Regions from separate parts of the Paenibacillus sp. FSL K6-1122 genome, predicted to be linked through region 2. Evidence: riboswitches for the same ligand, from Rfam matches in the RefSeq annotation. Region 2 holds a riboswitch; the other holds the start of a gene.

Region 1 (12,626 bases), 470 kb from region 2:
TCCCTGGGCCTCGCCTCTCGAATGATTCATGGATTGTTCGGTCTTGACCAGAAAACCTTCCTTCATATTGCGAAAAACAATACTCGGAATCTCATAGTTAATCCGCACAATTCCATAGAGAAGACGAACATTAATATTGGCGTAATCATCACTTTTATGTTTACTGAATGTAAAATGTACATGAACATTTGAGATGAGGACTGCGGCAATCAGCAATGCGAACAACAAACCGATTCCTCCAAGCCAAATCCACACAGGCCTTACCTCCAAGCCCTCAATTCTTTTCTCGTCTAGTATGGCACTTTGAATAGGAAAAAATTCACGTCTGACCTAAAAATCCCATTTCATATTTGTTTGGAACCGGTCCGTAACCTTTTATATACACAAATTGGACTAAAGATTAGTTACACTGGTCACTCCGATGACAGAATAACCTTCCGATCGCTGTTATCCCCGAATTTTTTTGATTCCCTTCTCTAAAGGGTAAATCCGGGGATAAAGGCGAACACTCCGTTTCTTCAGATTATTTCTGTCCTCTCCGTTATGTGTAAAATCTTTAGTTCAATTTATCTAAAATAATGCACAAAAAAACCGACTCCACTGATGGGTGTCGGTTAGTATGAGCTTGCTAATTAGAGTGAAGAGTCCGTATTATCGTCTTCGTTGTCGATATGACTTAGGTCATCCGCCGGATCAGCACTTTCCGGTTCCAGTTGTTGCAAATCCAGTTTGTTGAACAACAGTTGTGTCTCTTCTTCCAGGTTTTCCGAATCTTCGAACAAGCCCGGTTCCGGAAGGTCTTTAATTGAAGCCAGTCCGAAATAATCGAGGAATGACTTGGTTGTTCCGTACAGAATTGGTCGTCCGATCGCCTCGGCTCGTCCCACTTCAATAATTAGATCCTTATTCACAAGCGTATGGATGGCCCGCTCCGATTTTACACCGCGGATTTCCTCAATCTCTACCCGTGTAATGGGCTGCCGGTACGCTACAATAGCCAGCGTCTCCAGAGCCGCTTGGGATAAGGACGTACGCGCGGGAGAGTATGCCAGTTTCTCGAAATATACAGCGTGGTCAGGCAAGGTGCCCAACTGAACTACACCCGCGATCTTGAGAATCTGTACACCTCGTCCCTGCTGTGAAAATTCATGAATCATCTCCTCAATCGCGTCCGTTACAAGTTCCACTCGCTGGTCGACGATCTCGGCGATTTGTTTGATACTCAGACCTTCTTCTCCGGACAAAAACAGTAGGCCTTCAATAATCGATTTCAATTTCGGAAAATCCATGATTCTTTGTTTCCCCTCTCCACTCCATAACGATATCCTCAAACATCCGTTCCTGATAACAGACAATCTGCTTCATCTTCATCAGTTCCAGCACCGCCAGAAAAGTGACAACAATCTCATGGCGATAGATATGCTCATCCATCAACTTGGAGAATAACAGTCTGCCTCCCGGCCCCATACTTTCCAAAGCGCCGATGACATCCCGTATCCGGTCTTTAACCGAAATCTCATCCCGTTTGATTCGAGTTACAGTTGTGCGCTTCTCAGCCTTGCGTAGCGCCTTCTGAAAGGCTGCAATCAGGTCAGAGGTGTGTAAACCCTCAACCGGATTCGATTGGGCTTCTACGGGCATATAGGGGCGCAGATCCTCGGGCTCTTTGGAAAATATAAGGCTGCGTTCCCACTCCCGTTCATGAAGATGACGCGCAATTCCCTTGTACTTGCGATATTCTATCAGACGTGCAATCAGCTCTGCACGTGGATCATAATCTTCTTCTTCCATAAAATCATAATCCTCGAAGTCCTCAATGACCGGTGGTTTGGGCAATAAAAGTTTGCTCTTGATCGCCAGCAATGTTGCTGCCATGACCAGAAATTCACTCGTAATATCCAGTTCCAGTTCCTGCATCGAATGCAGATACGCCATGTATTGATCGGTAATATCGCTGATGGGAATATCCTGGATATGAATTTCAGCCTTATCAATCAGATGAAGCAGCAGATCCAAAGGCCCTTCAAAAGTCTCCAGTTTGTATGTAACTACCGTCACTAGACGAATCCTCCCGCCAGAAAAATACAAAACCCTGCTAAGCCGTCCGAATCCGGTTTCCCGTGTTCGTCTGCGCAAAGCAGGGCACTACTATTAAATAAGCACTATTTTAGCTGTTTCGTCAAGTTTGCCATCTCAATTGCCGCCGTAGCTGCATCCCAACCTTTGTTACCCGCCTTGGTTCCGGCACGTTCAATCGCTTGTTCAATATTTTCTGTTGTAACCAGTCCAAAGATCGTAGGCACGCCAGTTTTCAGGTTAATTGCTGCTACCCCTTTAGCCATCTCGTTGCACACGTAATCGTAATGCGTAGTTGATCCACGAATAACGGTTCCCAGGGTAATCACCGCATCATACTTGCCGCTCTCCGCCATTTTCTGCGCAATCAAAGGGATTTCGAACGCACCTGGAACCCAGGCTACATCCACTTCATCATCCTGCACGCCGTGGCGTTTGAATGCATCGAGTGCTGCGCTAAGCAATTTACTGGTAATGAATTCGTTAAAACGTCCAACGACAACTCCATATCTGGATCCTTCTGATACTAAATGTCCTTCAAAAAATTGTGGCATTCAAGTCATCTCCCTAACGGTATAATGTAATGTAAGTAACGGAAATCCCTAAGTAATCTCTTCCATAAATTACATGGTGAACGTTATTCATCTAAAATATATTTACTGTTCGTTCTGCTCGATATCATCAAACTTGAGCATATGCCCCAGCTTGGCTTGCTTGGTATGAAGATACACCGTATTGTCCTCGTTCTCCTCCATCTGGATCGCGACACGCTCTACGACTTCAAGTCCATATCCTTCAAGGCCTTTAATTTTACGAGGGTTGTTAGTTAACAGTCTGATCTGACGAACCCCAAGGTCTTTCAGAATTTGAGCGCCAATTCCGTAATCACGCAAGTCGGCAGCAAAACCCAAACTCAGGTTTGCATCAACAGTATCCATACCTTCCTCTTGCAACTTATAGGCTTTGAGTTTGTTGATCAGGCCAATACCCCGACCTTCCTGTCTCATATACAGCAGTACGCCATTACCTTCCTCGTGAATCTGTTTGAGTGCTGCATCAAACTGCGGACCACAGTCACAACGATGAGAATGGAATACATCACCTGTCAAACATTCAGAGTGCACACGTACAAGCACAGGTTTCGAACCATCAATTTCTCCTTTGACCAGAGCCACATGTTCCTTATTGTCCACAGCATTTGTATAAGCCACCGCTTGAAACTCACCAAAGTCCGTCGGCATACGCACAGCCACTTCACGTTGAACCAGTTGCTCTTTTTCGTTACGGTAACGAATCATGTCCTGAATACTGATCAGCTTCAGATCATGCTTGCGGGCAATCTCCTGCAGATCCGGAAGTCTGGCCATCGTGCCATCTTCCTTAATCACTTCACAGATAACGCCAGCAGGGTAGGAACCACACATGATAGCGAGATCTACAGCCGCTTCCGTATGTCCGGCACGACGAAGTACACCGCCGTCTTTTGCAATCAGCGGGAACATGTGACCAGGCTTACGGAAGTCCCCGGCTTTTGCCTCAGGATCGATTAGACCTTTCACGGTAATAGAGCGTTCATGTGCCGAGATACCTGTTGTCGTATCTTTGTGGTCCACAGAGACGGTGAAGGCTGTTCCATGGAAATCCGTATTTTGTTGAACCATCGGTTTCAGGTTAAGTTCGTCCGCACGTTGTTGTGTAATCGGAACACAGACCAGACCTCTACCTTCAGTAATCATGAAATTAATGACTTCAGGCGTCGCCTTTTCGGCCAAAGCGATAAAATCGCCTTCATTCTCCCGATCTTCATCATCCACAACAATGACGGGTTTACCACGCATGAGATCATATATGGCTTCTTCTATTGTGTCCAGAATGGATTGTTCTGACATTGGTCCACCTCCAGTTAATTTCTGTTCTCTATTTATGCAAATCCGTGATTGGAGAGAAAATCTTCACTGATACTGCGCGGCTTGCCAGTACCCGTCTCCCGATGTCCTCTCCCATACTGGAGCAGATGATCCACATATTTGCCCAAAATATCGCATTCGATATTAATGGTATCCCCTGTCTTTTTCACATTTAGTACAGTTTCACCAATGGTATGCGGGATAATGGAAACCGTGAATGCGGTATCTGACGTATGGACAACGGTCAAGCTAATGCCATCCAGTGTAACCGATCCTTTGGGGATCAGATATTTGAACAACTGGTGATCATCAGGCTTGATCTCAAACACAATTGCATTCTGATCACGTGTTATACTACCAATCACTCCAGTACCATCGACATGACCCTGAACGATATGTCCGCCAAAACGACCGCCTGATTGCATGGCCCGCTCCAGATTAACTTTACTGCCAGATTGCAGCTGACTGAGATTGGTATGGCGATAGGTTTCAGGCATTACATCGGCGGTAAAACCTCCACCTTCGAGCGTTGTCGCAGTTAAGCACACGCCGTTCACTGCTACACTATCACCAATCTTCAGATCGTCCATGATGGCGGAAGCTCCGATATTCAGGACCATCGCTTCGCCTTTCCGACCAATACGCCGGATCTGACCAACTTCTTCCACCAAACCGGTAAACATGCTGCCGCCTCCCTTTTTCAAGTTATAAAGAACCTAACTTTTTACTTTCAAATCTATTTATTTATTCAGGCCACACCGGAATACCGCCAATGCTGATATTATCTCCAACTTGTTCGATCTCCAACTGATTCAATTGAATCGCCTGATTCATACGTTCCACACCCTCGAAGCGGAAGCTTCCAGGTGTATCATAACCGCCTACAATCTTCGGAGCGATAAACATGAGCAGTCGATCAACCAACCGTGCCTCCAGCATAGCTCCATTCAAGGTACCTCCACCTTCAAGCAAAATTGAACCAATGTCACGCTCACCCAACTTGCTAAGTCCGTTTAACAGATCCACACGTGGTCCAGGACCACAGCGTATAATTTCGACGCCATAGGCTTCCAAACGTTCAGCAGCTTCAGGACTGGCTTCGTCTGTTGTCAGCACCCATGTTGGAGCAAGACCATCCTTAACCATTTTGGCACCTACGGGAAGCCGTAACTTGGAATCCACTACAATGCGCACTGGACTAATGCCTTCGACTTGCAAACGGGTTGTTAGTTCCGGATTATCGGCGATTACCGTGTCGACGCCAACCATGATTCCCTGGTGACGATGACGAAGGGCATGCACAATCTCACGAGCGGGCTCGTTAGAGATCCACTTGCTGTCTCCGCTACGAGTAGCAATTTTGCCATCCAGAGTAGTAGCCGTTTTCAGTGTCACGAAAGGTAGACCCGTTGTGATAAATTTAATGAACTTTTCATTCATGCGTCTTCCACGCTCACGCAGTACGCCAACTTCAACTTCAATGCCTTGTTGACGAAGCATGCTTATACCCCTGCCGGATACTTGCGGATTTGGATCTTCACAACATACCACAACACGTTTCACCTTTTCATGAATCAGGCGTTCACTACAAGGTGGCGTCTTGCCATAATGACTACAAGGCTCAAGTGTAACGTATACCGTACTTCCCTCTGCATCACTGCCTGCCATGTTAAGTGCATGCACCTCTGCATGACCGGTTCCACGTTTCAGATGGCTCCCCAGGCCTACAATACGGCCTTCTTTCACAACTACACATCCAACGACCGGATTAATCCCCGTCTGTCCCTGTGCTCGTTCCGCCATATCCAATGCCAGTGCCATATAAAATTCATCATTGATCATTTCCAAATCCGTTCACCCCGCGGTTTAAAGTCTTGTTTATTAAAAAATCCCCGTCGAACAATCAGTTCGATGGGGATGATGAGAGACAAATGTCACCAGCAGGAGTGAAATGGATACAGCACGCCAACACTTTGCCCAAAACTTCATTTCGGGCAAGTGAAAATAGACACATACCTTAATGAACATCAATTACAGGTAAAGAGCTTTTATAGTGCGGCATATGTATGGAACTGTCCGGCGTAACCGGATCTTCCCTGCACAGTGCAAGACATCACAAATCGTGACTGTGCAGCAATACTCCTGCTGAATGCAAACCTGTTAGGTCTGCACCTCTCCTTCTCCCATCCAGACTATACTGTCGGTTCTGGAATTACACCAGATCAGCCATCTGCCAATGGCAGACAGGTCACGGACTTTGCATCAAGTGCTGGACACATAGGTCCTTACACTTCCTGCATCACCGCCGGTAGGGAATTGCACCCTGCCCTGAAGGATTGCTTTCGTTATTACTTGGATGTTAGCACTTTAATGCCAAAAAATCAATTGTTTTTTGTTCCTTTTTGTCACATACTAACTTTTAATAAGCTAAGAAACAACAAAAACCGCTTCCTCTCAAGGAGGCACGGTTTTTGCTTGGAGGCCCATTTCACACCCATCGTATCATTCTACATATCAGGAAAACACCAGCTCGCCATATGCTTTAATTCTTTGGCATTATGAAATGGAGTGCGGTCAGGTTCTTGCAGGGGCGAAGTCGGAAGCGGGAACTCTCTTGCCACCCTTCTGACCCAACTTGTGGAATCAATCGCTATAGCCGAGCATTTCCAGCGTCCATTCGCTCTCGGTCGAAACGTCCCATGCAAATCTGCTTTACCCGGCATCTCTGGAAAGACTCCATCCAGATATTCGACAATGACGCGCTTGTCTCTGACTTCATGACAATATACAGTCACCCATACACCTTCCCGGACCCGAACAGCATACACATCGCCAGACTGTACCTCCCCGGTACCTGCATCAGGAGATGCCTTTGGTACTTTTCCGCGAACACTTCTCTTTTTCTCCAATGCCCCTAAGATCGTGTCCTTTACAGCTGGACTCTCACCAGGCTTATCCGCAAGTGATATGTTATTCAGATCAAAATCATGAAATATCTTGTTCAGGTTGTTCTCATTAATTCCGACAGATGAGTCCCACCACGCCAGAGGGGCCTGCACTTCCACCCGCACATTGGGGCGTGCGTCACGCTGCATGTAAGAGGTGAATTCCGTGATCATTCCAGGATGTTCCGGCGTATCCAATATGCCAATCAGAGCTAACGTCTCAAGTAAATCACGGTAGGCATATTCCTTCTGTGTAGGCAAAAGACGTTCCTTCTTGAGCGCTACTGCTGCCTTGCTGTAACGTGTTTTGGGAGGTAATTCGCGCAGCACCGTTAACACCGCACGGAATGTCCAGCGGTCGTACTCATTGGGTATTGGAAGCTCCTGTGCGGTAGCCAGCTCTCGAAGTGCCAACACGCATCCAAAAGGATCACCGTCCAACGGGGTTCCATTGGTCATCCGCCAATACCATTGCAGCGTTGTGTCGGTTGCTTGATCTACACTTAATCCGCAGATCTTACAAGTGTTCGAAGATGGATATGGCGTATGTTCATGGCTTGGCATACTGCTCGCAATAAGCTTGCCCGTAAGCAACGAACGCCAGATCATGGGTGCTGACCACAAAGAGGATACAAAGGCCTGCGCTGCATCATTGATCGTCCATTGATTCGCAACTTTTTTCAGCTCAGCAATCGTTTCATCATGTTGCGGACGTACAAAGCGATTCGGTTCATGCCCGGCTGCCTCAAGCGCTTCTCGATCCTTTACGGATAGACTATCCGGAACGACATGGCGCGATGCCTGCAATTCTTCATCCCACAACGTGCGCTCACTATAAATTTGTTTTAACAAGCTTAGCTGAGTAACCATATCCAAGGTTTTATTCATCCTTTCTAATCACCGATTTCAAGTATGTAAAAATAAAAAAAGTGCTTCTATAAAAGAAGCACTTCATGTTTGGATCCAGTTAAGGTGAAGGTATTAAGCTTCTACAACTTCAACAGTTTCCATTTTGTCTTTACCTTCTAAAGCATCCACGAACTCCATACCTTTAGTTACTTTACCAAATACCGTATGTTGTCCATCCAAATGTGGTTGCGGTTGGTAGCAGATGTAGAACTGGCTTCCACCTGTGTTACGGCCAGCATGTGCCATAGCAAGTGTTCCGCGCTCATGTTTGTTCGGGTTAATTTCACAGTTGATTGTGTAACCTGGGCCACCTGCACCGCTACCGTTAGGGCATCCGCCTTGAGCTACAAAGCCCGGGATAACGCGGTGGAATGTAAGACCATTGTAGAAACCGGAATTAGCCAGTTTCTCAAAGTTTGCTACTGTGTTTGGAGCTTCTTGATCGAACAGATCGATCAGAACTTCTCCGCCGTTTGCCAATTTAATTTTCGCTTGTTTCGCCATATGTAAATGACTCCTTTCGTATTGACCATCGTTAATGGTGCCAGAACGCATGACCCTGGGCCAAGCATTACAGCACTTTTCTTAGTGTACACCGAAAATGTCTGGATCGCAAAAAAAACGGCAACTTTTTTCATGATTTAGCTCAAATACGCAAAAAGCAGACAAAAAAGGAAGGTCCTTTTTCATCTGCTTCAACTGCAAAATCCCTATATCTTGAATAATGCAGAATCGCATTATCTTTTGACGAATTAGCGAGTTACTGGCTGTTTTCCAATGCGCGCAGGTACCAGGTCATTCTGGATGATATCTTGATACGTCTCACGGCGTACCACGACATCTCCTTGACCGTCTTTGACAAATACAACGGCCGGACGACGAATCCTGTTGTAGTTGCTCGCCATGGAGTAGTTATACGCACCTGTGCAAGCTACAGCGAGTAGGTCGCCACTTTCTACTTTTGGCAGGTCCAGATCCCAGATCAACATATCGCCACTCTCGCAGCATTTACCCGCAACAGATACGGTTTCCTGAGCAGCCTCATTCGCACGATTGGCAAGCACGGCTTCATACTTGGATTCATACAAAGCAGGACGTGGGTTATCGGTCATACCACCATCAACGGCAACGTATTTACGCACGCCTGGGATGTCTTTGCTTGTTCCAACAGTATACAGCGTTGTTCCCGCTTCACCCACGATGCTGCGGCCTGGCTCAACCCAGATCTCAGGTACGGCATAGCCGATTTGAGCAAAATGATTTTTAACGGCATCTGTAATAGCCTTCACGTATTGTGCAACTTCAAGTGGCGTATCTCCATCGATATAACGGATTCCGAATCCACCACCAAGGTTAACCACTTTGAAAGCAACATTAAGACGCTCATATACACTTGCTGCAAATTCAGCAACACGTTGAACCGCCATCTGGAAGCCTTCAACTTCGAAGATCTGGGAACCGATGTGGGAATGCACACCGAGCAATACCAGGTTAGACTGCTTGGAAGCCAAGTCAATCGCTTCAAATGCTGTACCATTGCCGATATCGAATCCAAATTTCGAATCCGTTTGACCTGTGGAAATATATTCATGCGTATGTGCCTCAACACCAGGCGTCACACGAAGCAAAATGTTTACTTTACGATTTTTGTCCGCTGCTACAGCCTGCAACAGATGCAATTCATTGAAGTTATCAACAACAAAACATCCAATCTCTGCATCAAGAGCCATTTCGATCTCTTCCAGCGTTTTGTTGTTACCGTGGAAGTGAATGCGCTCAGCCGGGAATCCTGCTTGCAGTGCAGTAAACAGTTCACCGTCAGATACAACATCCAGGGAAAGTCCTTCTTCAGCTGCAAGGGCACACATCGCCATTACACAGAATGCTTTACTTGCGTAAGCAACCTGGAAGCCTAATCCTGAAGCACGGAATGCTTCCATGTACTCTCTGCAACGCTCGCGAACCAATTGCTCGTCCACAACGTACAGGGGAGTTCCAAATTGTTCTTTCAGATCTGTTGCATCAACTCCGCCAATCTCCAGATGCCCTTGCGCATTTATTTTACTTGTACCATGTAAATACATAATCTGCATTCCTCACTTTTTATATACTGGAACAATTGATATTCCAATGATTTTACACCAGTATATCAAATTAGGCAGCGAGATGAATGGATTTTTCGGAAGATCATTTGTGTTTTTTACTTTTTTGCAGTTCTCCGTCCGGATCATCAGACATTTTGGTGTTGTCACGGGTTTTATTGAATGATGGACGTTTTTTATTTTCCAGCAGCGGAAGCCGGAATAAAAAGTTGCCCAAGGCCTTTGCATTAAACGGTATAAAAGGCCAGAGATACGAAGAATTATACGACCGGTGAACGGTGAGCGCCAATATGAGCAATGTACAGCCCACGACCAATCCCGGAACCTTGAATATCGCAACAGCGACTAGCAGAACCAGCCTGACCAGCCTATTGGCGAGACCCAACTCGTAACTCGGCGTGGCAAACATACCGATGGCTGCGATGGCCATATAGAGCACAACCTCATTGACAAAGTATCCTGTTTTCACCGCGATATCCCCGACTAGAATGGCCGCGATTAAGCCCATAGCCGATGCCAGAGGTGTAGGCGTATGAACCGCTGCCATCCGTAATAAATCGACGCCCAGTTCGATCAGTAGAAACTGTAGAATCAGCGGTAGCTTTACATTTTCCTGCGGACCAATGAAGTCAAGTCCCATCGGTTTAATCGAAGGGTCAATAACCATCAGAAGCCATAGTGGTAGCAAAAACAACGAGATGAGAATCCCTGCAAAACGGACCCATCGTAAATACGTTCCCATTAAGGCCGTCTGTCTGTTCTCCTCCGCATGTTCACACAGGTCAAAGAAGGTCGTAGGCAGAATCATCACACTCGGGGAAGTGTCTACAAAAATGACAACTCGTCCTTCCAACAAATGAGAAGCTGTAACATCTGGTCGCTCGGAATATCGAACGAGTGGGAACGGATTCCATCCCTTGTTGATAATCGCTTCTTCCAGCTGTTTGTCGGCGGCCGGAATACCATCAATATCCACTCGCTGAATTTTTTCCCGGACAGAATCCACCTGCACTTTATCCACAATATCATCAATATACACCACACAGACATCGGTTTGTGTTCTCCGCCCCACCTGCATGATCTCAAATTTCAGTCCAGGGTCGCGTATTCTGCGACGCACTAAGGTCACGTTGGTCAAGAGCGTTTCGGTAAAACCGTCTCTGGAACCTCGGACTACCCTTTCCAATGAAGGTTCTTCTGGTGAACGAACCGGGTAACTCCGGGTATCCATAATTAAGACCGAGCGGTCTCCTTCAACGAACATTGCGCTCATCCCGGTAAGAACCTTGTTGATGACCGCACTCATCTTCTCGACTTTTTCTACCTGAATATGGGGAATGTAACATTCGAAATAGGATTTGAGCGCGTGTCCTGACACGTCATCCGGTGTGAGATAGGTCAATCTTTTTAACACTTCAAGCAAAATCTCATCCTTCGCAAAACCGGTAATCATCAGCAATCCGACGTGCTTGCCACCCAGAACCATTTCCCTCATATTCACGTCGAACGATTCTCCAAGCCCCAGTACCTGTTGCAGTGTATATCTGTTCTCACTCATGCGTGGGGAGATGTCATCGTTTTCCTGCCAATATTGTACGGATTCCTCAATGCTGTCGGACATCTCATTTTGTTTTTTCTTATTGTACGCTTTCTCCTCTTCTTCCTTTTGAATCTCATAAGCAGACTTGTGTAACATCTCTTCCGTTATACCTTCACTATTTTCCTGGCCTGTGTGCTCCGTTCGTTCATCCATCTTCCATCCTCCTATGGCCACGAGTTACCGCTGATATATGAAAAAATCAAACAGGGAACCTGTCATTTTGCCCAAAATCATGGCGAGCAGTAATCCAAACAAATAAGGTTTCATGCCCAATCGTTTGGCTAGCACGGGCAGTACATTAAGCACCTCGGTGAGCGCTGCGGCGAGCAGACCGATGAACACGCCACAGAACAAACCAACGATCGGGCTGAGCAGCAGCACCCCATGCATCTTCCAGTGCCAGAAATCCGCCACCGTCCCGAGCAGTGAACCACCAATTAGCGCCCCTTCGTACCAGTGAGTTTTGTCATACGATTGCGTAAGTTGAGCCAACCTGGGAATCATATCGAGCACCAGAATGAGCGCAATTACGCCGCTCCCTACGGCAATCCCCCCTGCAATACCCAATACAATGCTGATTGCTCCATTAAGAACGCTCATCCGCATTCATCTCCCTGCGTTCCTGCTCGTGCATCCGTTCACTTTCTTCAATCACCACATATTTATCTACATTTTGCTGGTATAGGAACATCTCTACTTCCAGCGGGGTAGGTTCCTCATTCCACTTCTTCTTGAACAAATGATTAAAAAATACTGCCATTCCGAATCCAATGCCAATGGAATACGCCACTTGGAACAGATAGGGATGTTCGTCCCGATGCCCAGTAAGCATCTCCACAATACGAATCTGTACTTCCTGCATGTTCACATCGGCATGAAAATTCATAATGGTTAAGGCCGATCCGAAGAACAGCAGCAGCCAAACCAATATGAACAGAGACTTGGAAGGTTGACCATTTCCCGCAATGACTTCAACCAACGTATGGCCTGATCCTATCAGTTCCACACTTACCTCCGGCAAGATGTGCCGAATTTGGGGAATAATCTGCAATATATCAATGAGGATCAGATTGCCATCCTCTGGTCC
Region 2 (12,626 bases):
CGTTTCAATGCACTGCTGTTATCGCCCTCCGAGGCAATTGGTTTTTTGCGAAATAATGAAGATCGTTGTTTGTTCTCACGCATAGTCATGTTCCTCTCGTCATGAATCTTGAATGTGCTATGGATGTAGCAGCGATTGGATGGCTTCCCATCTGTTCTATGAAAAAGTCATTTGTTCTATCTTATCGATCACCTATAAAAACCTATCGAATTCTACACGTTATCGCGTTGCTTGGTTAAATTTATTTTTAAAGATCACTTATTTTGTTCTTTTTTCGCGAAAATTATCATGATCTGTTGCACGTGGATGAATATGAAAATGGATTTAAAACAAAACTGCGTATAATTTATATTATGCGCAGTTTTTATAAGCCTTAATTTTCGTGAAAAACACCTTATAATCCCTGTTATCCGAAGTCAAGAAAAAGAGAGCTCTTTTCGTCTTTTTCTGCTGTCCCTTCCTACCTTATCCTGTCTAATTCCACGATATGAAGGCACGTAAAAGAGCCACATATCATTATGCGGCCCTTTATTTCTTGCTATAGGTAGAGGTGTATATAAAAATACGAACTGACTTCATTTCAGGTTTTTATGAAAAAGTAAATTATGAGAACGCAATTCTCTCAGCGTCTGACATCCGGTATTGGGTTAACAAATAATCTTTGCTCTGCATCGCCGCATGACGAATCGCATCCAGATCAACATTCAACAGCTTACCCTCTCGCTTCACGAGTCTACCTGCCACAAAGACCGTATCCACGTTGGATGGATTAGCAAATTGCACAACAGCGCCGATTGGATCATGAACGGGGAACATATTTAGATCGGTGGTACGAATCATGATCAGATCCGCTTCTTTCCCTGGGGTCAACGTACCCACCTTCTGCTCCAATCCCAACGCTTGGGCACCAGCTGAAGTTGCAAATCTCAGCACTTGGCTGGACTGCAAGTTCAACTCACCAGGCATCTCACCCTGCTGCAAAAGTTGTTCATTGGCTCTGGATCGTTCAGCTTGAAGTGCAAACTTCATCTGCGAGAACATATCTCCGCCTGTAGACGTCACTACATCTACACCAAGTGTAGGTGTTCCCCCATGTTCAAGAAAATAGCCGGTGGCCGGATATCCATGACCCATCATCATTTCAACCTCAGGTGTGACCGACAAGGAAGCGCCGCTATCTGCCAGCATTTTGTATTCATCCATGCCCATGGTGTTACCATGAACGATATTCACCCGTGGACTTAAGAGTCCCGCTTCGTACAAGTGACTGATCGAGCGATCCACAGATCCCCAACTGCCAAATCCGGCATGCATGGAACAGATCGCATCCAGTTCTTGTGCTAGCTCGATCTCTTTCACGGTTGTATCCCAATGACTGAACTCCGGACCACGAATGGCAAGCCCATAAGTAAGCAATTGATCCCGTGATGAAAAATAACGTTCTTTGACTCTTCTCACATCATTGATCGAATACGTGAGTTGACTATCCCGATTCCAGTAGTCCGTCTCACCAGGGACTCCGTGAGCAAATACCGCCCGAATGCCAGCATCCTGAAGTCCACGAATCAGTTCATCCGTATGGTCAGGGGAATATGGCATGCTCCAATCCATTACTGTCGTCACTCCTGCGTTAAGCGCTTCCAAGGAACCGAGCAGATTGGCAATATAACTATCTTGTGGGCGGAGCTTGCTTCCCATCGCACCATAATAGAGATTTTGCAAATAAACTGGTAACGACCAGTTGGTTCCCGCTGTTTTGACAAGTGATTCCCACATATGCCGATGCGTGTCCACCAGCCCAGGCATAATAATCATCGATGAAGCATCAATGATCTCCGCATCCGGAATATCCAGGTCGGGCTGAATCGCCATGATCAGTGAATCCTGAATCAGAACGTCCGCCCTCTTATACTGTCCAATTTTAGCATCCATCGACAACACACAGCCATTTTTCAACAGATAACTTGTCCGCACAAGAAACATCTCCCATCTATTTTGGTTTGAAAGACGATCACATCCTGCTTACGAATCTGTACTGCTTCTGACTATTTTTTCGCTAGTATATATACATTATATAGTTATTGTTAGTATTTATCAATTTTGGAATTTGCGTTTCGCCCGAAATCTTCTGACCTTCATCAGATTGCCACACATCTTATCATCACAGTACTTCTGTGTTCTGCTTCGGGTATCATCATAGAACATCCAGCGACAATCCGAATTATCACAGATCCGAATCCTGCCGCCTTCTCCCTCCACCAAAGTCATGGCAAAATCAGCAGCTACCTCAGCCATAACCTGATGCCAATGTGCTTCTACAGCTACCAGTTTGAGTTTCAGTTCCTGATCAATTGTAGTCAATGTCCTTCTCACATGCCCTGATTCCATAACGCCGTTCAACCATTGTTTTTCTATATCCGTTAATGATGCTCCAGAAGATAAGCGGGCTCCAAGAGCTATCAATTCATTCCTGAAATTTCTCATCGACAACTCCTCTTCTGGAGATGCAGGGACAGAAGCGTTAAGTTGCCATCGTTCCAGAAAATCTTGCTGCCAGTTCGCCTTCCCAAGTCTGTCCTCCGATCGATCTCCCCCACGCCAGTCGTGATAATCGCTGTTTACAAAATCGGTCCATAACCTGTCCATATATACCTCCGTTTATTGTAACCATCTAATTAAACAAAGAAAGTTACAACTCGTCTTTGATGTGTTATATTAAGTGTAACCTTATTAATCAGTTTTAGCTAGTTACATCACAAATCACAATTATACGCAAGGAGGAAAAGGCAATGACGAACACAACAGCACTAGATGTGTTACTTATTCAAAAGGATGATACTTGGGATCAATGTAATTGGATTGTACCTTTGTCGAAATCCTTGGAGGGCCTTACAGCAGAACAAGCAGCCTGGATTCCACCCTCAGGGGGATTAAGCATCTGGCAGTTGGTTAACCATATGTATTATTACAACCATCGCTTATTATGTCGCATGCAAGGTAAGGAGCCTACCCTTCCTGCTGTAGACTCCAATGAATACACATTTGGGAATCCGGGAGATGCAACGGATGCAGCTGGTTGGAATACACTGATGCAGGGTACAACTCGATTAGCCCAGCAGTTGCGAGATCAATTAGCTGCACTACAAGAGTCTGATCTTGAAGCCGCATATATGGACTCCGAAGAGAAATGGGCACACGAACTGGCTCGCTGGGTACTCCATGATGCGTATCACGCAGGCCAGATCGTGCTCCTTCGCAGACAGCAAGGAAGCTGGAAAATCGTTTTCTAAAAAAAATGCTTGAACTGCTAGCGCTTACAGGAATAAGATGAACTTATTAATGTTACAGCTTGTTCAACACACTATATAATTGAATAGGATCTTCGGGGTAGGGTGCAATTCCCAACCGGCGGTGATGTTCTTCGGAACCAGCCCGCGACTCGCTAATTGTTCTTAACGAAGGACATTCAGCGACTGACTTGGTGTGAATCCAAGGCCGACGGTACAGTCCGGATGAGAGAAGATCAACACATTGACATGCCGTTCACGGGAAGGCCTCTTTCCTGACGCATGTCCTTGGATGAGCCCCCGTTTATTTGGTATATACCAAAACGGGGGCTTTTGTCGATTTTGCCAACTGAAGATTCCGTGTTCTGACGAAGGAGTCCTGAATATGGAAAAGACATCAGCAGCATCACCTGTTTACCGCAAGGAACGAAGTAATACCGGATTCTGGCTTGTAGTTCTCGGCGCCGCCTTATGGGGTGTCGACCCACTCTTCCGCATTATTTTGCTAAATACGATGACCTCCACGCAGATTGTACTGGTGGAACATATCATCGTCAGTCTTATTGCCATTCCCGTACTGTGGAAATTTCGGGCTGATCTGAAAAACCTGCGTGCTCGCCACTGGATTGCCGTGATTTTTATCTCATGGGGAGGATCAGCACTCGCAACGGTATTGTTCACCATGGCACTAACACATAACGATCCGAATACGGTACTTTTATTGCAAAAAATGCAACCACTCTTCGCTATCGTGCTGGCTAAACTGTTATTAAAAGAAACGTTGCCACGTCGCTTCGGTGGATTGTTCTTCATTGCATTAGCAGGAACGTACCTGCTTACATTTGGCTTCACATTGCCATTAGGTAACTGGGACAACTGGATTCATGCCGGAAGCTTGTTATCCCTTGGGGCTGCTGCCTTATGGGGAGGTTCAACCGTTATGGGACGATTGATGCTGGGTCAGGCGCGTTATGAAACGGTCACCTCCCTGCGCTTTGTCGTTGCTCTTCCCCTCCTGATCTTTATGACGTGGAATGAAGGTGCAGCATGGACGTTCCCGTCCGGAACGGGTGAACAGACCGCTGTCATCCTCAACATTCTCGGTCAGGCATTGTTGCCAGGTTTGCTCAGTCTTCTGTTGTATTACAAAGGTCTGTCGTCAACCAAAGCCTCTGTTGCAACACTCGCAGAACTTAGCTTCCCGATGGCGGGTGTGTTGGTGAACTGGATTGCTTTCCGTACACTGATTACATGGGAGCAGCTGCTTGGTTTTATTCTGATCTGGGTGGCCCTCTTCGCCATTTCTAGACAGCAGGAAAGATCATCAACTGCGGCCGATGCTGCACCAAAGCTTCGTACAGAGTAAGTGGATATATGTGAGGTTCTCATATCAACAAATAGTCAAATATAAAAATAAAACCATTGCACATCAAATAAGATGAGCAGTGGTTTTTTATTTCCATGACTCGATATTACTCGATCATTTTCTCAATTAGCAAAATGATCTATTAACCCTTTGCTTTATCTCTATTTCGCAAATGCAAATCCCCCTCTTTTCCCTCCAACCTCATAACGAGTATGCATATCATCGCACTACGTCTCTTCTATCTTTTGTCTTTTGTCTAATCCGGTGGTACGATGACATATGGAATAAACAGATGAAATATATTCAGAGAGGAACGATCATAATGTCTTCATTCTCATATACCTCCTACGACGCCGTAGGTTTGGCTGAACTGATCCGATCCCGGGAAGTATCCCCGGTTGAAATGCTTGAAGCGGCGTTTGCACGCCTTGAAGAAGTGAATCCGCAACTTAATGCGGTTATTCGTACATATGAAAATCGCGCACGTGAGGAAGCTGGTTTGGTTCGCCCTGGAGAACAACCTTTTGCCGGTGTGCCCCTGCTCCTGAAAGATATCTCGCAATCCTTGGAAGGTGAATTTCTGACTTCAGGCTCCCGTTTGTTCAGCGAGCATCGTGCATTACGCAATTCCAATTTTGTCACTCGACTCCGTGATGCAGGCTTTATCTTCATAGGACATACCAATACTCCTGAATTTGGTTTAAAAAATATTACCGAGCCCCGTCTTCATGGTCCAACTCGCAATCCATGGAATATCAATCACTCCCCAGGTGGTTCAAGTGGTGGTGCCGCTGCTGCTGTAGCTTCGGGTATTGTTCCTCTTGCCGGAGCCAGTGACGGAGGAGGTTCGATTCGTATCCCGGCTTCCTTTAGCGGATTGTTTGGGTTAAAGCCAACCCGCGGGCGCACACCTGTAGGACCGGGAGTTGGTCGTCAATGGCAAGGCGCATCGATTGATTTTGCCCTCTCTCGCTCGGTTCGGGACAGTGCTGCATTGCTTGATACGTTACAAGTCATTCAGCCCGAAGCTGCGTTCCATGCTCCACTCTTTCCAGGCAGTTACTTCGCTGATATGAGCTATCCACATCAACGCAAACTGAAAATTGCATACACAACGGATTCACCCGTGGGTACACCTGTCAGCGCAGAAGCCAAAGAGTCTGTATACAAGCTCGTGCGCTGGTTGGAAGAACAAGGTCATCATGTTGAAGAAAAACTGAGTCCCGTCAACGGAGTTCGGTTGATGGAGAATTATTACATGATGAACAGTGGTGAGATGGCTGCGATGATCTCTTCCATGGAACGATCCATGGGCCGGGCTCTGACCTCCGAGGATATGGAGATTGAATCCTGGGTTCTCGCTGAAGCTGGCAAAAAGGTGTCCGCTGCGGAATTTGTACATAGTCTGGCTGAGTGGGATGTAGCTGCAGCGCAGATGTCCACTTTGTTTGAACGCTATGACTTCTACGTCACACCCGTTAATGCTTTTCCTGCGCCTAAGATTGGTGAATTAACACCTCATGACGAACAGATCCGTAATCTGATGCGAATTAGTGAATTGGACAAGACCCAGCAGCAGCAACTCATCTATGAAATGTTTGAGCCAAGTCTTACGTATACACCCTTCACCCAGCTTGCAAATCTGACAGGCCAGCCTGCGATAAGTGTGCCTCTGCATATGACACCTGAAGGTTTGCCAATGGGCGTTCAAGTGATGGCAACCAAGGGACGCGAAGATTGGTTATTACATCTGGCTGGACAGCTTGAACAATCAGACCTCTGGATCGGGATGAGAGGTAATCCACTATTTCCAGCATAAAGACGTATTATGTGGTGTGTTAAATTTACCATTGGATGTTCCTGCCTGAGTACAGAGTGCATCGCCATAAAAGTGCATGAAAGCATCATCTGCTCCACATACTGAAAGCAAACAGTAGCGGAGGAATGTAACAGATGAATACGAATCAGCGCCATAAACAGTCTTATCTTATCCCAGCCAAAACGGGATATGCCTTGAAAGTAAACAAGGGTTCTTTACTACGCATAACGGATCTGGAGGGACAGCAAGTCATTGATTTTGTGGCATATGATGCTACGGATGCTAACCATCGCTTGGATCCCGGCGTGACAATGGACGTATTGCGTACTTATCGAATTAAACCAGGACAATTTGTATATTCCAATCAGTATCAACCTTTACTCAAGATTGTCCGTGACACCGTTGGGGTACATGATTTCTTCAACTCTGCTTGTCGTCCAGAGATGTATGAGGTGTTATACCACAAAAAGGATCACGCCAGTTGTTATCACAATCTGAACACGGCACTAGAACCCTTCGGAATCTTACCGCCGGATCAACACTATCCATTTAACCTGTTTATGAAGTCCGTTGTAGACAGTGAAGGCAAGATTGATGTTGTAGCTCCCGACTCTCGTGCAGGTGATTATATCGAGATGGAGGCATTAATGGATCTCACAATTGGGCTCTCCGCTTGTCCTTGTGAAGAAAGCTCATGCAACGGATACAACTGCACCCCAATTCAATTGGATGTGGAACTTTAACAGAATAACAAGGCCTTGACGCAGTATGAGATAAAAGTAGTTTGTTCTAATTCACTCCTTACGGGAATACGATGACTTGTACCCATTTTCTGTGACGACTGGTACAATTCATCGAACCCGTTAAGGAGTGAACGTGTTTATGTCTGTACTGTTCAGTTATATCATTCTGGGAATATCATTGTCCGCTCCAATCGGTCCGATTAACGCCGCCCAACTCGACCGTGGAGCCCGCCACGGATTCATGCATGCTTGGATTCTAGGGCTCGGAGCTATGTTTGCAGATTTGGTGTATATGCTGCTGATTTATTTTGGAGTTGCCCATTTTCTGGACACGCCGTTCATGCGCTCTTTTCTCTGGTCATTTGGCAGTTTTATTCTGATTTACACGGGAGTGGAAACGCTCTCGAAGCTAAAGCAAGGCATTCAAGGTACATCTACTGCGGAAGCAACTGTTCGAAAATCTTTTATTTCCGGATTTTTGATGGCCCTGTCCAATCCACTGAATATATTATTTTGGCTGGGGATCTATGGCTCTATTCTCGCGACAACTGTGAAGCATACGGATACTGCTCATTTGCTACTCTACAGTTCAGGCATATTCATTGGTATCCTGGTATGGGATGTCATTATGGCTGGAATGGCCAGTCGATTCCACAAACATAGCAGTGAGAATGTATTGCGCTGGATCTCTATCATTTCGGGAATCTGCCTGATCGGATTTGGTTTGTATTTTGGGTACGAAGCTGTACGTTCCATATTTTTCTGACAACAAAATCAGGCTGGACAGTCACCCAACTTCCCCGACATTAATACTGTAACGGTATCATGTGGAATGGAGTTGGGAATCAATGGCGGAGCTGTATAGTGCCGACGAAATAAACACCTTGTTTGAGCGTCTTCCATCTTGGCAGCAGGACGCTTATTCGCAATTTGGTAAAATGATCGCCGACGAAGATAATACGTATCCATGTGTACCTGGACGAATGGGATTTCTGTCAGGACATTTGAGGTACGGATTTACGTGTGACCCCCGATCTGAACATGCTGCCGAAGATATGGCCGATCTGCTTAGACAATATGGTCCTGTCTCCAGAGACACCGGTCATTACGCTTCGATGGTCGTGATCTGTGAGACACCAAGTGATCTGAAAGATCATACAACGGTAGAGCAATATCAGACGTTATTCTGGCAAATGCTTAATCGGGTAAGTTCACACGATACCGAGCCGTGGCCGGAACATATTTCAACCGATCCTCATGATTCATCATGGGAGTTTTGCTTTGGCGGAGAGCCTTACTTTTGTTTTTGTGCAACTCCTGCACATGAACTCCGAGCCAGCCGGCATTTTCCTTATCTCATGTTTGCTTTTCAACCACGGTGGGTATTCGAATCCATTAATGACAACACCCCTCTTGGCCGTAAAATGAAAACCTTAATTCGCAAACGTCTCGCTGCATATGATGCTGTACCTGCTCACCCTTCGCTGATGTGGTATGGTCAGCAGGATAATCTGGAATGGAAACAGTATTTCCTGCCTGATGATGAGCAGACACCTTCCAAATGTCCATTCATGCGGATGAAGCAAGCCTTAGGCAAGTTGACGAAATAATCTTAAAGCACTCATTAATCCGTTGTACGACCTCCACGAAAGTTGCTGAGAGTTGCTTATGGTTTGGATGGTGCTGACTGCGATGCTTTCGAGCCACGTACCTTATGAACAACATACGTGATGATCCCAAGGAACACCAAAAGTCCCACACTTGCCAGCAGACCCGTTCTGCTGGCTTTTTCCATCGCTGTCCCAGCCACAGCAGCCACAATTAATACTATGGCAATCCACACTTTGATGCGATTCCACTTCACGGGCTTCATTTTTTTAATGTACGTGATGCAGATGAGCAGCCATGTATACATTAATACCAGACTACCTGCTGTCGTCACATATTCAAACAAACTCTTGGGCATCCATAATGCCATCAACGTAGACAGGACTAATCCAGCCGCTGTGCAACACAATGCCTGAAGTGGCATGTCCTTTTTTCCCCAGGTCTTCGTGAACAGTTTTGGTGCATCTCCATCTTCTGCGAGTTTCACCAACATGGACGTAATGGCATATAACGAAGCCACCATTGTCGAGAATCCGGCTATAATCAGAATTCCGTTGAGAATGTGGACCACAACAGTGAATCCAATGGTTGCCATGGCTTTGACAAGCGGACTTTCATCTGGAGTTAACTGAACTGAAGGCACAAGCAACAGGATCAACGCAATTGCAATCACATAGAGTGTACTCACCGATAATAGCATCACTCGACCTGATTTCACTGCATCTTTTGGCTCTTTCAGGTTAGCTGCCATCAGGCCCATAACCTCGATCCCGGCAAAAGCAAAGAATGCATAGATGAAACCGGTCCATACCCCTTTACCCCCATGCGGGAACCATTCATTCTTCAATTGCTCTGGTGTGACTTTTACAGGTAACCAACCCAGACAAGCCGCTCCTGCTATAGCTATAAATGCAACCGTTGCAGCAAGTTTGATTACAGCAAGAATATTCTCCGTTTTGGTTAATCCCTTCGCTCCCAGTGCAGCAATGAACAGACCTATAGCGGCGTAGATCGCAACAAATGCCCATAGCGGAAACTTGGGAAACCAGAATTGAGAGAACAGCCCAAGTGCCGTTAATGAGCTGCCCATGATGAGCATTTCAGAGAACCAGTACATCCATCCACTACCAAAACCAGCCCAAGGTCCGAATGCTTCGCCCGCATACGTTCGAAAAGCGCCTTCCTTTGGATCATCTGCCGTCATCTGTGCCAGCGCACCAAATACAAAGTAAGTACCTGCCGCCGCCAGCACCAACAATATAAGTACAGATATGCCGGCCCAATGAATCGCGAGACTGGTTCCCAGAAAAAATCCCGTTCCCAGTGTGCAACCCGCGCCAAACAAGGATAGGCTGAACCAACTTAGTTTTTCGTCGTCGTTTTTACGGTGTTGCTGACTTTTCATGAAGCTCCTCCTTCTGCCTTATCCCCTTACGATTTGCAGGTCATGGAGGTTTTATGTCTGTATTGCCAAAAGAATTATTATTAGTTTACATAATAATTAATATGTTATTATCATTCTTATAATTAATTTAAGCTGTATGCTTTTAGAGATTATTCATAAAGATATATTTTCAATTTGATTTAAACCCGCAAAAAAGTGGTTGACTTCAATCGCTTAAAATGGTTTTCCTTTTAAACTTGGTGGTGCGTCAATGTGGCTATATGAGAGATGGTAACTAAGGTGAGAAAATGATCTTTCTATTGTGAATTTTTCATATGTTGAAATATTATAACTTATTCGTTATTTCTTTTAAATTGAACGTAGATTGCCTATTTTTCGTATTTTCTCAATATCTTCGTCGTTTTTTATAAATTTAGTCGCTTATAAGAAGGGATATTTCCTGGGATTTTTCCTCTTTCATCCTTTGTCACCCGTTCCGTTTCGGACTAAGCTGACGTATAGACATTATCCCCTAAAATTTTTCTCAGCCCCTGATCCGAAAGTTGTTGTGAATTTTTCATATGTTGAAAATATTTTATGTTATTCATAAAAAAGCCGCCATATGGCGGCTTCGCTAATATTTCTGATTTAAGTCCGGCCAGTCCAATCTGCTCCGGCGATTTCTTTCCATCGTGCTCTAATTTCATCATACAATTCCTGTGGGAGTTGCCCTTTAGCCACAAGATCAGCATTTTGCTGCCAGCGATTGGGCTTGGCTGTTCCTACAATAGCTGTGTCTACACCTTCGGTACTTAGCGTAAAACGCAGTGCTGTTTCCACCGCTACCTGGGCATCTTCACCCAGAAAACCATAGTTCAGTTCACTTAAGCGCTTCCAGTATATAAATGGATAAGCCTCTTCTGAAAGTGTATCATACGTCCAGGCCGCATTGGCAATTGGTCTTTTGGCGATGACACCCATGTTTCTTTTTCTTGCCTCAGGCAACGTAAGATCAATTGCTTCCTGATCTGCGATATTTAATGAAGTCTCCAGGCTGTCAAATACTCCGGTCTGAATCGCATATAGCGCATCTGTTGTATCCCCACTGTATCCGATAAACCTGGTCCTACCTGATTCCTTGGCACGCTGTAGCACTTCGATCACTGCTCCTTGTCGGAGTACTTCTTCGGAGCAGCTATGCAAATGGATAACATCCACATAGTCCGTTTTCAGCCTTTTCAGACTACGGTCAATCGTTTGCTCCAGTACTTTGGCATCCCAATCCGGACCTTCGATCCCGGCAGCATGTCCACATTTGGTGAACAAATAGTAGTCATCACGCCGATGTGACAACACCTCGCCGATTAATTCCTCGCTGTCACCGTAACATTCAGCCGTGTCTATCACGTTTAATCCAGCATCCAGGGCACTATTCAGCAATGTTGCTACATCCGTTTTGGATACATTTTTTCCTATTTCCGCTCCGCCAAATCCAAGTGTACTTACGTTCATGCCAGTATTACCGTACTTGCGCGTTTCCATGGTTATCTTCCTCCAAGTTCAGTGAATTGGGTACAGATAAATAGAAATACAGATTAACTTCAACTTCCCTTATGTTATTACCCATGATTTGGTTATGCCACCCACTTTTCCAAACTGCAACCAACTTCATTTATTTAAAAGCCATAAATGGACATTCCACCGTCAACCAATAACGTCTGACCCGTTATGTATCCCGCTGCATCTGATGCCAGGAATACAACCGGCCCTACCACTTCTTCCAGTTCTCCCACTCGCTGTAACGGTGTACGGCTTACAATTTCCTGCAAATAATGGGGATCATCCAGCAACTTTTCAGTCAAAGGTGTTCGGAAATACCATGGCCCTACTGAATTGACACGGATTCCATACTTGCCCCATTCCAGTGCGAGAACTTTGGTCATATGAATTAATGCAGCTTTGGTCGCACCATATACAACCCCTGTCCGCAAGGCCGTGTGACCGCCTACCGAAGAGATGTTAATGATCTTTCCAGTCCCACGTTCTTTCATATGCAGACCCGCCAACTGCGAAGCGAAGAAAGCCGATTTTAAGTTTGTCTGCATGATGATCTCCCACTGCTCGTCCGTTACTTCAAGTGCCGGTGTCCGTATGTTCATACCTGCGTTATTCACCAGAATGTCCAGACTACCCATCTCCGAGATCGCCTCTTGAAACGTCTCTTCCATTTGTTCTTTTGATGTCACATCCGCAGTCAGAGCGAGCGCTTTACGCCCTGTCTGTTCATAGATGTAGGCTGCTGTCTCCTCAATTTCTTTCATCGTCCGGGATACAAGTACAACGTCACTGCCTGACTGGGCAAGTCCAATCGCAATTGCTTTTCCGATCCCTCTCCCCGCCCCTGTCACCAGTGCTGTCT

Evidence for each region. A riboswitch is a leader RNA that binds a small molecule or an ion and turns the genes downstream of it on or off. The one in region 2 is predicted to bind FMN.
Region 1: it holds a riboswitch for FMN, as region 2 does, so the genes downstream of both, ribD (bifunctional diaminohydroxyphosphoribosylaminopyrimidine deaminase/5-amino-6-(5-phosphoribosylamino)uracil reductase RibD) here and NSQ20_RS18645 (DMT family transporter) in region 2, are expected to answer to the same signal.

What each region holds. Positions count from the first base shown of each region.
Region 1 is NZ_CP150272.1:4,601,583-4,614,208, forward strand. Features, by position in the region: gene NSQ20_RS20670 (DUF2953 domain-containing protein) at 1-255, opposite strand, end outside; gene scpB (SMC-Scp complex subunit ScpB) at 633-1,289, opposite strand; gene NSQ20_RS20680 (segregation/condensation protein A) at 1,258-2,058, opposite strand; gene ribE (6,7-dimethyl-8-ribityllumazine synthase) at 2,163-2,630, opposite strand; gene NSQ20_RS20690 (bifunctional 3,4-dihydroxy-2-butanone-4-phosphate synthase/GTP cyclohydrolase II) at 2,733-3,965, opposite strand; gene ribE (riboflavin synthase) at 3,998-4,666, opposite strand; gene ribD (bifunctional diaminohydroxyphosphoribosylaminopyrimidine deaminase/5-amino-6-(5-phosphoribosylamino)uracil reductase RibD) at 4,728-5,831, opposite strand; FMN riboswitch at 6,155-6,323, opposite strand; gene NSQ20_RS20705 (hypothetical protein) at 6,491-7,816, opposite strand; gene NSQ20_RS20710 (peptidylprolyl isomerase) at 7,910-8,341, opposite strand; gene lysA (diaminopimelate decarboxylase) at 8,590-9,921, opposite strand; gene NSQ20_RS20720 (spore germination protein) at 10,025-11,692, opposite strand; gene NSQ20_RS20725 (stage V sporulation protein AB) at 11,717-12,145, opposite strand; gene NSQ20_RS20730 (stage V sporulation protein AA) at 12,126-12,626, opposite strand, start outside.
Region 2 is NZ_CP150272.1:4,134,237-4,146,862, forward strand. Features, by position in the region: gene NSQ20_RS18625 (amino acid permease) at 1-83, opposite strand, end outside; gene NSQ20_RS18630 (amidohydrolase family protein) at 604-1,983, opposite strand; gene NSQ20_RS18635 (CGNR zinc finger domain-containing protein) at 2,095-2,646, opposite strand; gene NSQ20_RS18640 (DinB family protein) at 2,790-3,290, shown strand; FMN riboswitch at 3,375-3,528, shown strand; gene NSQ20_RS18645 (DMT family transporter) at 3,673-4,653, shown strand; gene NSQ20_RS18650 (amidase) at 4,976-6,472, shown strand; gene NSQ20_RS18655 (urea carboxylase-associated family protein) at 6,607-7,215, shown strand; gene NSQ20_RS18660 (LysE family translocator) at 7,355-7,981, shown strand; gene NSQ20_RS18665 (YqcI/YcgG family protein) at 8,064-8,825, shown strand; gene NSQ20_RS18670 (amino acid permease) at 8,882-10,228, opposite strand; gene NSQ20_RS18675 (aldo/keto reductase) at 10,856-11,749, opposite strand; gene NSQ20_RS18680 (glucose 1-dehydrogenase) at 11,884-12,626, opposite strand, start outside.